3 linked regions of the Congzhengia minquanensis genome follow. The protein of the gene in region 3 interacts with the protein of the main gene of each other region in a pairwise test. Links are inferred from orthologs where the notes say so. Each region holds a gene or a part of one and is shown on either strand. Other genes may lie near its edges.

Region 1 (3,132 bases), on a different replicon or contig from region 3:
CGGCGGGGCTGACCTTTCGCCCTTAAAAAAAGACGCCGTAAAGTATTTCAGCGTAAAATTCTCCTACCCCGAGGAGTTGACCTCGTTTTTTGTAAACACCTTTGGCAAGAGCCGTGCAGAGGCGCTTTTGGCGGCAGGGAACGAAACACCGCCCCTCTGTGTTCGGGTAAATATTTTAAAAACAACCCGGCAGGAGCTGGCTGAAAAACTGCACCGCGCCGGCATTGAAACGAAAGAAACGCCGTTTACCGACTGCGGACTGTATCTGTTTGGCGCAAGCGAGCAGGCAAGACGGGAGTTTTCTGCTCTTTTCACTGTGCAGGACCAAAGCTCACAGCTTGCAGCACTTTCCCTTTCGCCCGAGCCGGGCGACACGGTGTTAGACCTTTGCGCCGCACCGGGCGGCAAAACCACGCACTTAGCAGAGCTGATGGAAAACTGCGGACAAATTTACGCCTCAGACCTGTATGAAAAACGGCTTCATGCCGTAAACGAGGCGGCAAAACGGCTGGGCATTACCATAATAAAAACCAAACAGGCAGACGCGGCGGAGCCCAATCCGGCACTTAGACAGATTGCCGACAAAGTCCTGCTGGACGTGCCCTGTTCCGGGCTGGGTATTATCCGGCGCAAACCTGACATAAAATATAAAGAACACATTACCGATTTTGATGAAATTTTATCTGTGCAGCAGCAAATTTTAAACACGGCAAAAGAGTATGTAAAGCCCGGCGGCATTTTGGTTTACTCCACCTGCACCATAAACCCTTCCGAAAACTTGGGGCGCGTTCATGCTTTTTTAAAGGAAAATCCGAATTTTGAAATGGACGCAATGAAAAACCCCCACATCACCGGGGAAATGGCACAGCGGGCCAAAGCGGGATTTATCGAGCTGTTTCCGGACACGGATAACAGCGACGGATTTTTTGTTTGCAGGCTGAAAAAATTAAGATAGAAGAAAAGGCTAACCCATGAAAACAGATTTCAGAAACCTTACATTTGAAGAAACCCAGGCGCTTTGCAAGTCGCTTTCGCTGCCCGGCTACCGCGCCGGACAGATTTTCAGCGCCGTTTTTAAAACAGACGCGATTTGCGAAATTACCACCCTTTCTAAGGAGCTGAGAGAAACCCTTTCGGAACATTATTATATCGGAACCCTCACCTGCCGGGAAAAACAGGTGTCGAAAAAAGACGGCACCGTGAAGTTTTTGTTCTGCCTTTCCGACGGCAGCCTGATTGAAAGCGTGTTCATGCGCTATCACCATGGCAACACGCTGTGCGTGTCCACCCAGGTGGGCTGTGCCATGGGGTGTGCGTTCTGTGCTTCCACAATCGGCGGCAAGGTGCGCAACCTCTCCGCTGCCGAAATTTTAGAGCAAATCTTGGCGGCAGAAAAGGAAACCGGCGAAAAAATCTCCAATATTGTGATGATGGGCATCGGCGAACCGTTAGACAATTTTGACAACGTGGTAAAATTCTTAAAAATTGTGAACCATAAAGACGCGCTGAATATCGGCTACCGCCACATTTCGCTGTCCACTTGCGGGGTGGTGCCGAAAATTTATGAGCTGGCAAGCCTGAACTTGCCAATTACGCTTTCTGTTTCGCTTCACGCGCCTTTTAACGATTTACGAAGCGAAATTATGCCCATCAACAAAAAATATCCGCTGGAAACCTTAACCGCGGCAATGACGCATTATATTCAAAAAACAAACCGGCGGATCAGCATTGAATATGCCTTGATCCGCGGCAAAAACGACAGCACAGCCTGTGCGGACAAATTGGCAAAACTGTTTTCCGGCGGGCTTTACCATATCAATTTAATTCCCGTGAACAACGTGCGGGAACGTGATTTTAAAAAAACAGAAAAACAGCATGTGGCGGCGTTTTTAAAACGGCTTGCCGAAAGAGGCTTAAACGCTACCGTAAGGCGAGAGCTGGGAAGCGACATAGACGCTGCATGCGGACAGCTCAGGAAAAAAGCAGCACACATAGAAACAGACATAAATTAACGAGGTGATAAACGAATGGAAGTGAGTTCAGCTACAAGCGTCGGACGCATCCGTCCTCTAAACGAGGATTCCTATTTTGTGTCCGAGCCTGACCAGTCCGGCACGGTTTTGGCCATTGTTGCCGACGGCATGGGCGGCCACAACGCAGGCGAGGTTGCCAGCGGCAAGGCCGTGGGAATTGTGCAGAAGGACGTTCTTGGAAAATGCGGCAAAAATGCAAAAGACGTTTTGGTAAAAGCCGTAAACGACGCCAACCGCGAAATTTATGAAATGAGCGTAAACGCCAGAAATCTTTCGGGCATGGGCACCACCATGACGGCCTGCGTTGCGGAGGAACACAACGTAACCGCGGTTCAGGTGGGCGATTCCAGGCTATACTTAATCCGCGGGGAGAAAATTACGCAAATTACAAAAGACCACTCCCTGGTGGAAATGCTTTTAGAAAACGGCAAAATCACGAAGGAGGAGGCGCGGCGCCATCCTCAGAAGAACATCATTACCCGCGCGGTGGGAACGGACAAGACCGTTGAAGCGGACATTTACGAGTTTCGGGCAGAGGCGGGCGACGTAATTCTGCTCTGCTCCGACGGCTTGGTGAACATGGTGGAGGACGAAGAAATTCTGTCTGTTATAAATTTAAGCGAAACGCTAAACGACGCGGCAAACAAACTGGTTGCGGAAGCGGAAACCGCTGGCGGCACGGATAATATAACCGTAATTTTAATCAGGTTTTAAAATTACCAGAAACGGAGATGGCTAATCATGATGAGTGGAAAGATTATTGATGGGAGATACGAAATTATAGAGGAAATCGGCCGGGGCGGAATGGCCATTGTTTACCGGGCAAAATGCCTGGTTCTAAACCGGTATGTGGCAATTAAGGTGCTGCGTCCGGAATACCGGGACGATTTGGAGTTTATCAAGCGGTTTAAAATTGAGGCTCAGTCTGCTGGCAGCCTGTCTCACCCGAACATCGTTTCAATTTATGATGTAGGAAACGAAGACGATTTGGAATATATCGTCATGGAATATGTGGAGGGCATCACCTTAAAACAATACTTGAGCGCAAAGGGAGTTCTCCAGTGGAAAGAGGCGGTTGACTATGCTTCCCAAATTTGTT
Region 2 (3,145 bases), on a different replicon or contig from region 3:
CTGAGCACAACGGCTGGCAGACCTCCTTTTTTTATACTGTAACACATGCAAAACACAAAAACAAGTCCCGGAACTACATGAAACACCGCGGCGGCATGGACAATGGTGGTTTGAACGACGATTAAAAACAAAACGAAAACGACGGCGAGCAGATATTGCACCGCGCTGCCCATAAAATCTGTTTTCGGTTGAAACCTGTTTAAAACCCTCATTTTTTGTGCCTCTCCCTGCTTTACTGTTTCGATTTAATTACCATTACCTCACGGATCCGCTCAAAATCCACTTCTGTATCTACAACCGCATAGTTGGTGTTTTTGGCGCTGTCCGTTAAAATTTCGCTGACGGTTCCAATTAATAACCCTTTCGGATAAACGCCCCCAATGCCTGAGGTTTCTATGGAGTCGCCGGCAACCAGCCCGGCGCTGTCGGCAATGAACGAAAGCTTTAGCTTGCCTTTGTCCTTTAGGCCCAAATCCCCTTCTGCAATGGCAATGTCCTGCGTTCTTGTCACTAAGGCGCCCACAGAGCTTTCCGGCTCGATAATGGAAGTAATTTCCGCCCAGTTGTCGCCCACCTCTGTCACCTTGCCCACCAGCGCCCGGCGCAGCACCGCCACGTCGTCTTTTTGAATGCCGCTGCTTGTGCCCTTATCCACCTTAAAGGTACCAAACCAGTTTCCTGCGTCTTTGGCAATGACCTCACAGCCCACCATATCATATTCCGTGCTGGTTTCCTTAAAATTCAAAAGTTCCCGCAGCCGCTCGTTTTCCTGTTTTAACGACTCAATCGACCGGGTTTCCTGTTTTAACACATCTATTTCTGTTTTTAACCGTTCGTTTTCTTCCCTGTAGGTATAAACATTTGAAAGCGCTTCAAAAAAACCGCCGACGCTTCTGCCCGCTTTGGAGAACACGCTTTGCACCGGGCTGAAAATAAACTGCGCGGCGCTGCTTAGCGGATTGGCCCTCCCCGCGCTGGTCAGCGAATAGGACACGCCCATAAATACGAATATCAGCGCCGTCAGAACCAAAACAACAATCAACCGTTTTTTTTCACGCTTTTTCATTCCTTCTGTCATCCCCTTTATTTGCGGCCGAACAGCCCCCTTTTTTGTTTGCGGGCGCCGTTTTGACTTCTGTCAGCAAGAACAGATAAGGCCATTCCCGCCCCAACGGCCACACAGTCTTCTGCATTTTCTGACACGGTAACATCAATGCCCGTCTTTTCCTGAATCAGCAAATCCAGGCCGGGCAGCTTTGCGCCGCCGCCCGTCAGCACAATGCCGCGGCTGACAATGTCTGCGGCAAGCTCCGGCGGCGTATTTTCCAGCGTGTCCCGCACCGCGCCGATCACCTTGCTGATGGTCCCCGCAATGGCACCCCGCACCTCGGACGAGGTAATGGTGAGGAGCCTCGGCAGGCCGGAAGCCAAATCGCGCCCCATTACGGATATGCTCTTTTCCTCACAGGAGGGATGGGCAGTTCCGATGCTGATTTTAATATCTTCCGCCGTCCGCTCCCCAATCATAAGATTATATATATTTTTTACATACTCTGCAATATCTGCATCCATTTTGTCGCCTGCATAGCGGATGGAGGTGCTGGCCACAATTCCTCCGAACGACACCACCGCCACCTCGCAGGTGCCGCCGCCAATGTCCACCACCATGCTGCCGGTGGCCTCGCTCACGGGAAGCTCCGCCCCCAGTGCCGCCGCCATTGGTTCTTCAATCACATAGGCGTTTTTGCCGCCGGAGCGCATTACCGCCTCTAACACCGCCCGGCGCTCAACCTCCGTCACGCCAAAAGGCACGCAGATGGTGACATGGGGGCGCATTACGCCGCCGGGGCAGGAGCGTTCGATAAATGCTTTTAACATGGCCTGCGTCACATCAAAATCTGCAATTACGCCGCCTTTCATGGGACGGATAACCATCACCTCATCCGGCGTTCTGCCAATCATGTTTTTGGCTTCCCTGCCAACGGCCAAAACCCTGCCGCTTTCGCTTTCTACCGCCACAACCGACGGCTCTTTCAGCACAATTCCCTTCCCCTTGCAGTAAACCAGCGTATTTGCTGTTCCCAGATCCACACCAATATATTTTGTCAACGAAAATTCCTCCCTCATAATTTATGTAAGGTTTTGCTGCTGAGGGATTTCAATTTGTATTAAGCCATACAGTCTATGTCAAACTCCGCTTTTAAAACCTGGGCCAGTTTGCAAACAGGCAGCCCCACTACGTTAAAATAGTCGCCGTCTAATTTGTCCACAAACAGAGCGCCCCTGCCCTGAATGCCATAGGCGCCGGCCTTGTCCATTGGTTCGCCTGTTTTCACATAGGCGTCGATTTGTTCTTTTGTTAACGCAATAAAATGCACCTTTGTCTCCACATAAAAGGACTCGCTTTTGGCGTTTTTTGTGTTCATAACCGTAACGCCGGTTAAAACGCTGTGCCATTTCCCCGCCAGGGCGGATAAAATAGCCTTTGCATCTTCTTCATCGCTTGGTTTTGTTAAAATGGTTCCTTCTGACACCACAATGGTGTCCGCCCCGATGATAACAGCCTCTTTGCCCTCACTTTTCACAATTGAGGCAACAGAAGACGCTTTTAACAAAGAGAGCTGTTCCACAACAAAAAAGGGCGGCAGCCCTTCCTCTATGGTTTCGTCCGCGCAGCTTGTCCGCACGGAAAAGGTAAGTCCCATTGCGCCTAACAGCTCTTTTCTTCTGGGCGACCCCGACGCAAGTATTATTTCCATATATTGTTGTCTCCATTCTTGCTTTTAAAATTCTTTTCCATGCAGAGGGGTATAATTCGGTTTGCCGCATATCCGGTGAGGCTTCCGGCAACAGCCGAAACCAGTAAAAGCGCCGGAAAATAGCGGAACACCCCAAGGCTTTCCAGCACGGCGGCGCAAACGGCAAGCTGTCCCAAATTAAAAAACGCAGCGCCAATGATGGATAGTCCGATTTCGGAAACTTTGTCCCTTAACATCATTTTTGCCGCTGCCATGGACAAAACAGACAAAACCGTTCCTGCACAGCCGTAAAAAAAGGCAAAAAATCCGCTGTATAACACAGAGGACAAAAAGCACCGTAGAACGCCAAAGGCAAGCGCCGGCTTTGCACCCATCAGGCAAAACAC
Region 3 (3,076 bases):
CGATTATTTATGGCATTGAGGTTACAAAATCGGAGCCCGCAAAAAAAATAGAAACGTCTGACGACGAGATTTTAAACATGAATTTAGAACGAATCGGCTGTTTTTATGAAACAGATTATTGGGGTGACATTGACGAGTTCCGCGTTTCTGACGTGTCGAATTTTATTATGATTATGAAATCGGGCATGAAGGTGACGTTTGGCAGCATTGACAGCACGGAAAGCCTTCAGCGCAAAATTAAAATGATGGCGCAAATTCTGCCGCAGGTTCAGCAAACGGAAAAAAGCTATTTGGATTTAACCACCGATAAGGGGTATTTTGGGGAATATACCGATGCCGAACTGGAAGAAATGAGAAAATGGGAGGAAAGCGGCAACACCGGCATAATCGGCGGGGACGACAAAACGTCAGGCAATCAGACAGACGACAGCTCAGATGCTAAAAAGTCGGATTCTGATGATAACAGTAAAAACGATGAAGACAGCAGCTCGGAGAGCTCGCAAAAAACGTCGGGAAGCTCTGCTAAACCTAGCAGCAAGCCAAGCAAATCGTCGGAGCCGGAAGGGGACGACGAGGATTCTGTCAGGAAGAAAACCTCTGCATCGCCCTCCGCCAGTGCAAGCGCAAAGGCAAATTCAGACCAGACGAAAGAAGATGCAAAGGCCAGCGCAAGCAGCAAGGCGAAAAAAGAATCTGGCGTAGATTGACAGACTGTCGTGGTTTTACACAAAAAATTTACAAAAAAATTTAGCGAAAATTCAATTTTTTACTTGTAATTCCATACGGCAGTATGTTATAATAAATAGTAATTAAATTTGATATTATAAACGAGTTGTGATTACATACGAAAGAGGAGGAAACAGGAGTGTTCGATTTTGATAACGGGTCAATGAATGTTGCCCAGATTAAAGTGATTGGTGTCGGCGGCGGCGGCAATAATGCCGTGAACCGCATGATTGATGCAGGTCTCGGTGGGGTGGAATTTGTATCAATTAATACGGATAAACAGGCGCTTTTGTCATCACAGGCAAATCAAAAAATACAGATAGGTGAAAAATTAACAAAAGGTCTTGGCGCAGGTGCAAACCCAGATATGGGCTCGAAAGCGGCAGAAGAAAGCTACGACGAAATTGCCCAGGCCATCAGCGGCAGCGACATGGTGTTCGTAACAGCCGGCATGGGCGGCGGAACGGGAACAGGTGCTGCACCTGTTGTTGCACAGATTGCAAAGGACATGGGCATTTTAACGCTGGGCATTGTGACAAAACCGTTTTTGTTTGAAGGCAGACAGAGAATGGTGCGTGCCGAGGAGGGAATTTCATCCTTAAAAGGTGCTGTTGACGCAATTGTAACCATTCCGAACGATCGATTGCTCCAAATTTCCAACCAGCACACAACCTTTATCGACGCATTTAAAATGGCCGATGAAGTTCTTTTAAAAGGTGTGAAAGGTATTTCCGACTTAATTACCGGCAACGCGGTTGTAAACCTTGACTTTGCTGACGTTGTTACCATTATGAAAGACACCGGCGTTGCGCACATGGGCGTGGGCAAAGCGTCCGGCGAAAAACGTGCGGAAGACGCTGTTAAAATGGCAATTTCCAGCCCGCTTTTAGAAACCACCATCGACGGCGCCCGGGGCGTTTTAATTAACGTAACCGGCGGTGCTGACCTCGGCCTGTTCGAGATTAACAATGCGGCAATGATGGTAACGGAAGCTGCAGACCCGAACGCAAACATCATCTTTGGTGCAACAGTTGACCCGGATATGAAAGACGAAATTTCTATTACGGTTATTGCAACCGGATTTGAAGGCGTTTCTTCTGCCGCGGCAGACAGAAATTCTTCTAACCTGTTTTCAGGCAACCCGGCTTTAAAGGGCGGCTCGCTTTCCTCTAGATCCTTTGGCGCAGCACAGCGCCCAGCAGAACAGAAGCCCGCTCAGCAGACACCAAGTGAGGTTGAAATTCCGTGGTTCCTACGCGATAAGAGATAATTTTTCTTAAATAAAAAGGCGAGCATACAAAAATGACGCTAAGTAATGTAAATAAGCTTAAAATAAAACTGATCCCGCTTTATATAAGCGGGATCAGTTTTATTTTATGGTAAATGTGAATTTGCCTTTATCTGTTTCTGTCTTTAACTCCAGCCGAATTCTTGTGGGCGCTTTTCCCCAATCGCTGAGCAGTTTGCTGTCGGTTGTTTCAACCGGCTCACAGATGACGTGAAACTTTGAAAAGTCGGCTGCCAGCGACAGGGTTTTGCCGCTGTCTGCAGTGAAAATCAGTTCGTGCGGCGTTACGGCTACATCACAGACCGTCATCAGGTTCAGCACGATTTTTTCAGGGGCGTTTAAGGCAAAATCTTCTGTTATGGTGATTTCCTTGTTTTTTCGTGACAGCGTAAACGTTCGTTTCCATTTTTGAATTTCGTCTTTGTTTTCATAGGCGTTTTTTATGTCCAGCGAAAAGCGGGTTTCGTCCTCTTTTGCTTCGTACGAAACGCAGGACGCGCTAAAGCCAGCTCCTGCCGGCTGGTCTTTCCCGCCGATGGTGGGGATGTTGTGAAAGCAGGACTGGTTATTCCAAATTTCATACCGCTGGTCAGAAAAGGTTTTGGCGCAGTAGGCCTCGTGGGCGGGGTCAATAAAAAACGGCTCCGCATCTTTGTAAACAATAAAGCTGCCCACATCATTGTGATTGTGGCTTTCGGCGTTGTGGCCGCCTTTTGCCGCCAAAAACAGGCCGTCGGCCCCGTCCCGCTCCCGGGCGGCCATAACCTGGGTGCTGGAAAAATATACATCTTGGAAGGCCCGGGCAGGCGCAGAAAGGTGTGAGAGGGTGGGCATTGCCTCATAAAGCTCAAGTGCCCGGGGCATTTGCCACAGGGTAAACGCATTGCTTTTGTCAAGACGAAAACATTCTTTGGCAAATGAAACCATTGTTTCACTGCCAAGAAGCCTGCCATATTTATAAATCGTGCCGTAATTTGCGGCGAGGCGGGGCGAGCAGTCTGCAAAGTTTACAAAAAAGCCGTTTCCAATGTGCACCTTTGTGATATATTCGGCGGTGTTTTT

Evidence for each region.
Region 1: the proteins of ftsZ (region 3) and rlmN interact in binary tests that used the Escherichia coli proteins (3 or more experiments, as listed by UniProt). The link is inferred for Congzhengia minquanensis from one-to-one orthologs.
Region 2: the proteins of ftsZ (region 3) and mreB interact in binary tests that used the Escherichia coli proteins (3 or more experiments, as listed by UniProt). The link is inferred for Congzhengia minquanensis from one-to-one orthologs.

Annotation. Positions count from the first base shown.
Region 1 is NZ_JACRSU010000004.1:176,501-179,632, reverse strand. Bases 17-2,991 are described here. They hold rlmN (dual-specificity RNA methyltransferase RlmN), read left to right. Parts: upstream 17-971; coding sequence 972-2,012; downstream 2,013-2,991. Other genes in these bases: pknB (Stk1 family PASTA domain-containing Ser/Thr kinase), read left to right, coding at 2,775-2,991; H8698_RS11070 (Stp1/IreP family PP2C-type Ser/Thr phosphatase), read left to right, coding at 2,028-2,747; rsmB (16S rRNA (cytosine(967)-C(5))-methyltransferase RsmB), read left to right, coding at 17-955. Also shown: more of rsmB, read left to right, coding at 1-16; more of pknB, read left to right, coding at 2,992-3,132.
Region 2 is NZ_JACRSU010000004.1:47,651-50,795, reverse strand. The notes cover bases 106-3,093. They hold mreB (rod shape-determining protein), read right to left. Parts: upstream 2,128-3,093; coding sequence 1,084-2,127; downstream 106-1,083. Other genes in these bases: H8698_RS10440 (Gx transporter family protein), read right to left, coding at 2,750-3,093; H8698_RS10445 (Maf family protein), read right to left, coding at 2,169-2,759; mreC (rod shape-determining protein MreC), read right to left, coding at 233-1,066; mreD (rod shape-determining protein MreD), read right to left, coding at 106-212. In the rest of the region: more of mreD, read right to left, coding at 1-105; more of H8698_RS10440, read right to left, coding at 3,094-3,145. UniProt on the Escherichia coli protein: Forms membrane-associated dynamic filaments that are essential for cell shape determination. Acts by regulating cell wall synthesis and cell elongation, and thus cell shape.
Region 3 is NZ_JACRSU010000001.1:952,473-955,548, reverse strand. What follows is about bases 24-2,942. They hold ftsZ (cell division protein FtsZ), read left to right. Parts: upstream 24-889; coding sequence 890-1,996; downstream 1,997-2,942. Other genes in these bases: H8698_RS04580 (heparinase II/III domain-containing protein), read right to left, coding at 2,096-2,942; H8698_RS04590 (cell division protein FtsQ/DivIB), read left to right, coding at 24-707. Also shown: more of H8698_RS04590, read left to right, coding at 1-23; more of H8698_RS04580, read right to left, coding at 2,943-3,076. UniProt on the Escherichia coli protein: Essential cell division protein that forms a contractile ring structure (Z ring) at the future cell division site. The regulation of the ring assembly controls the timing and the location of cell division.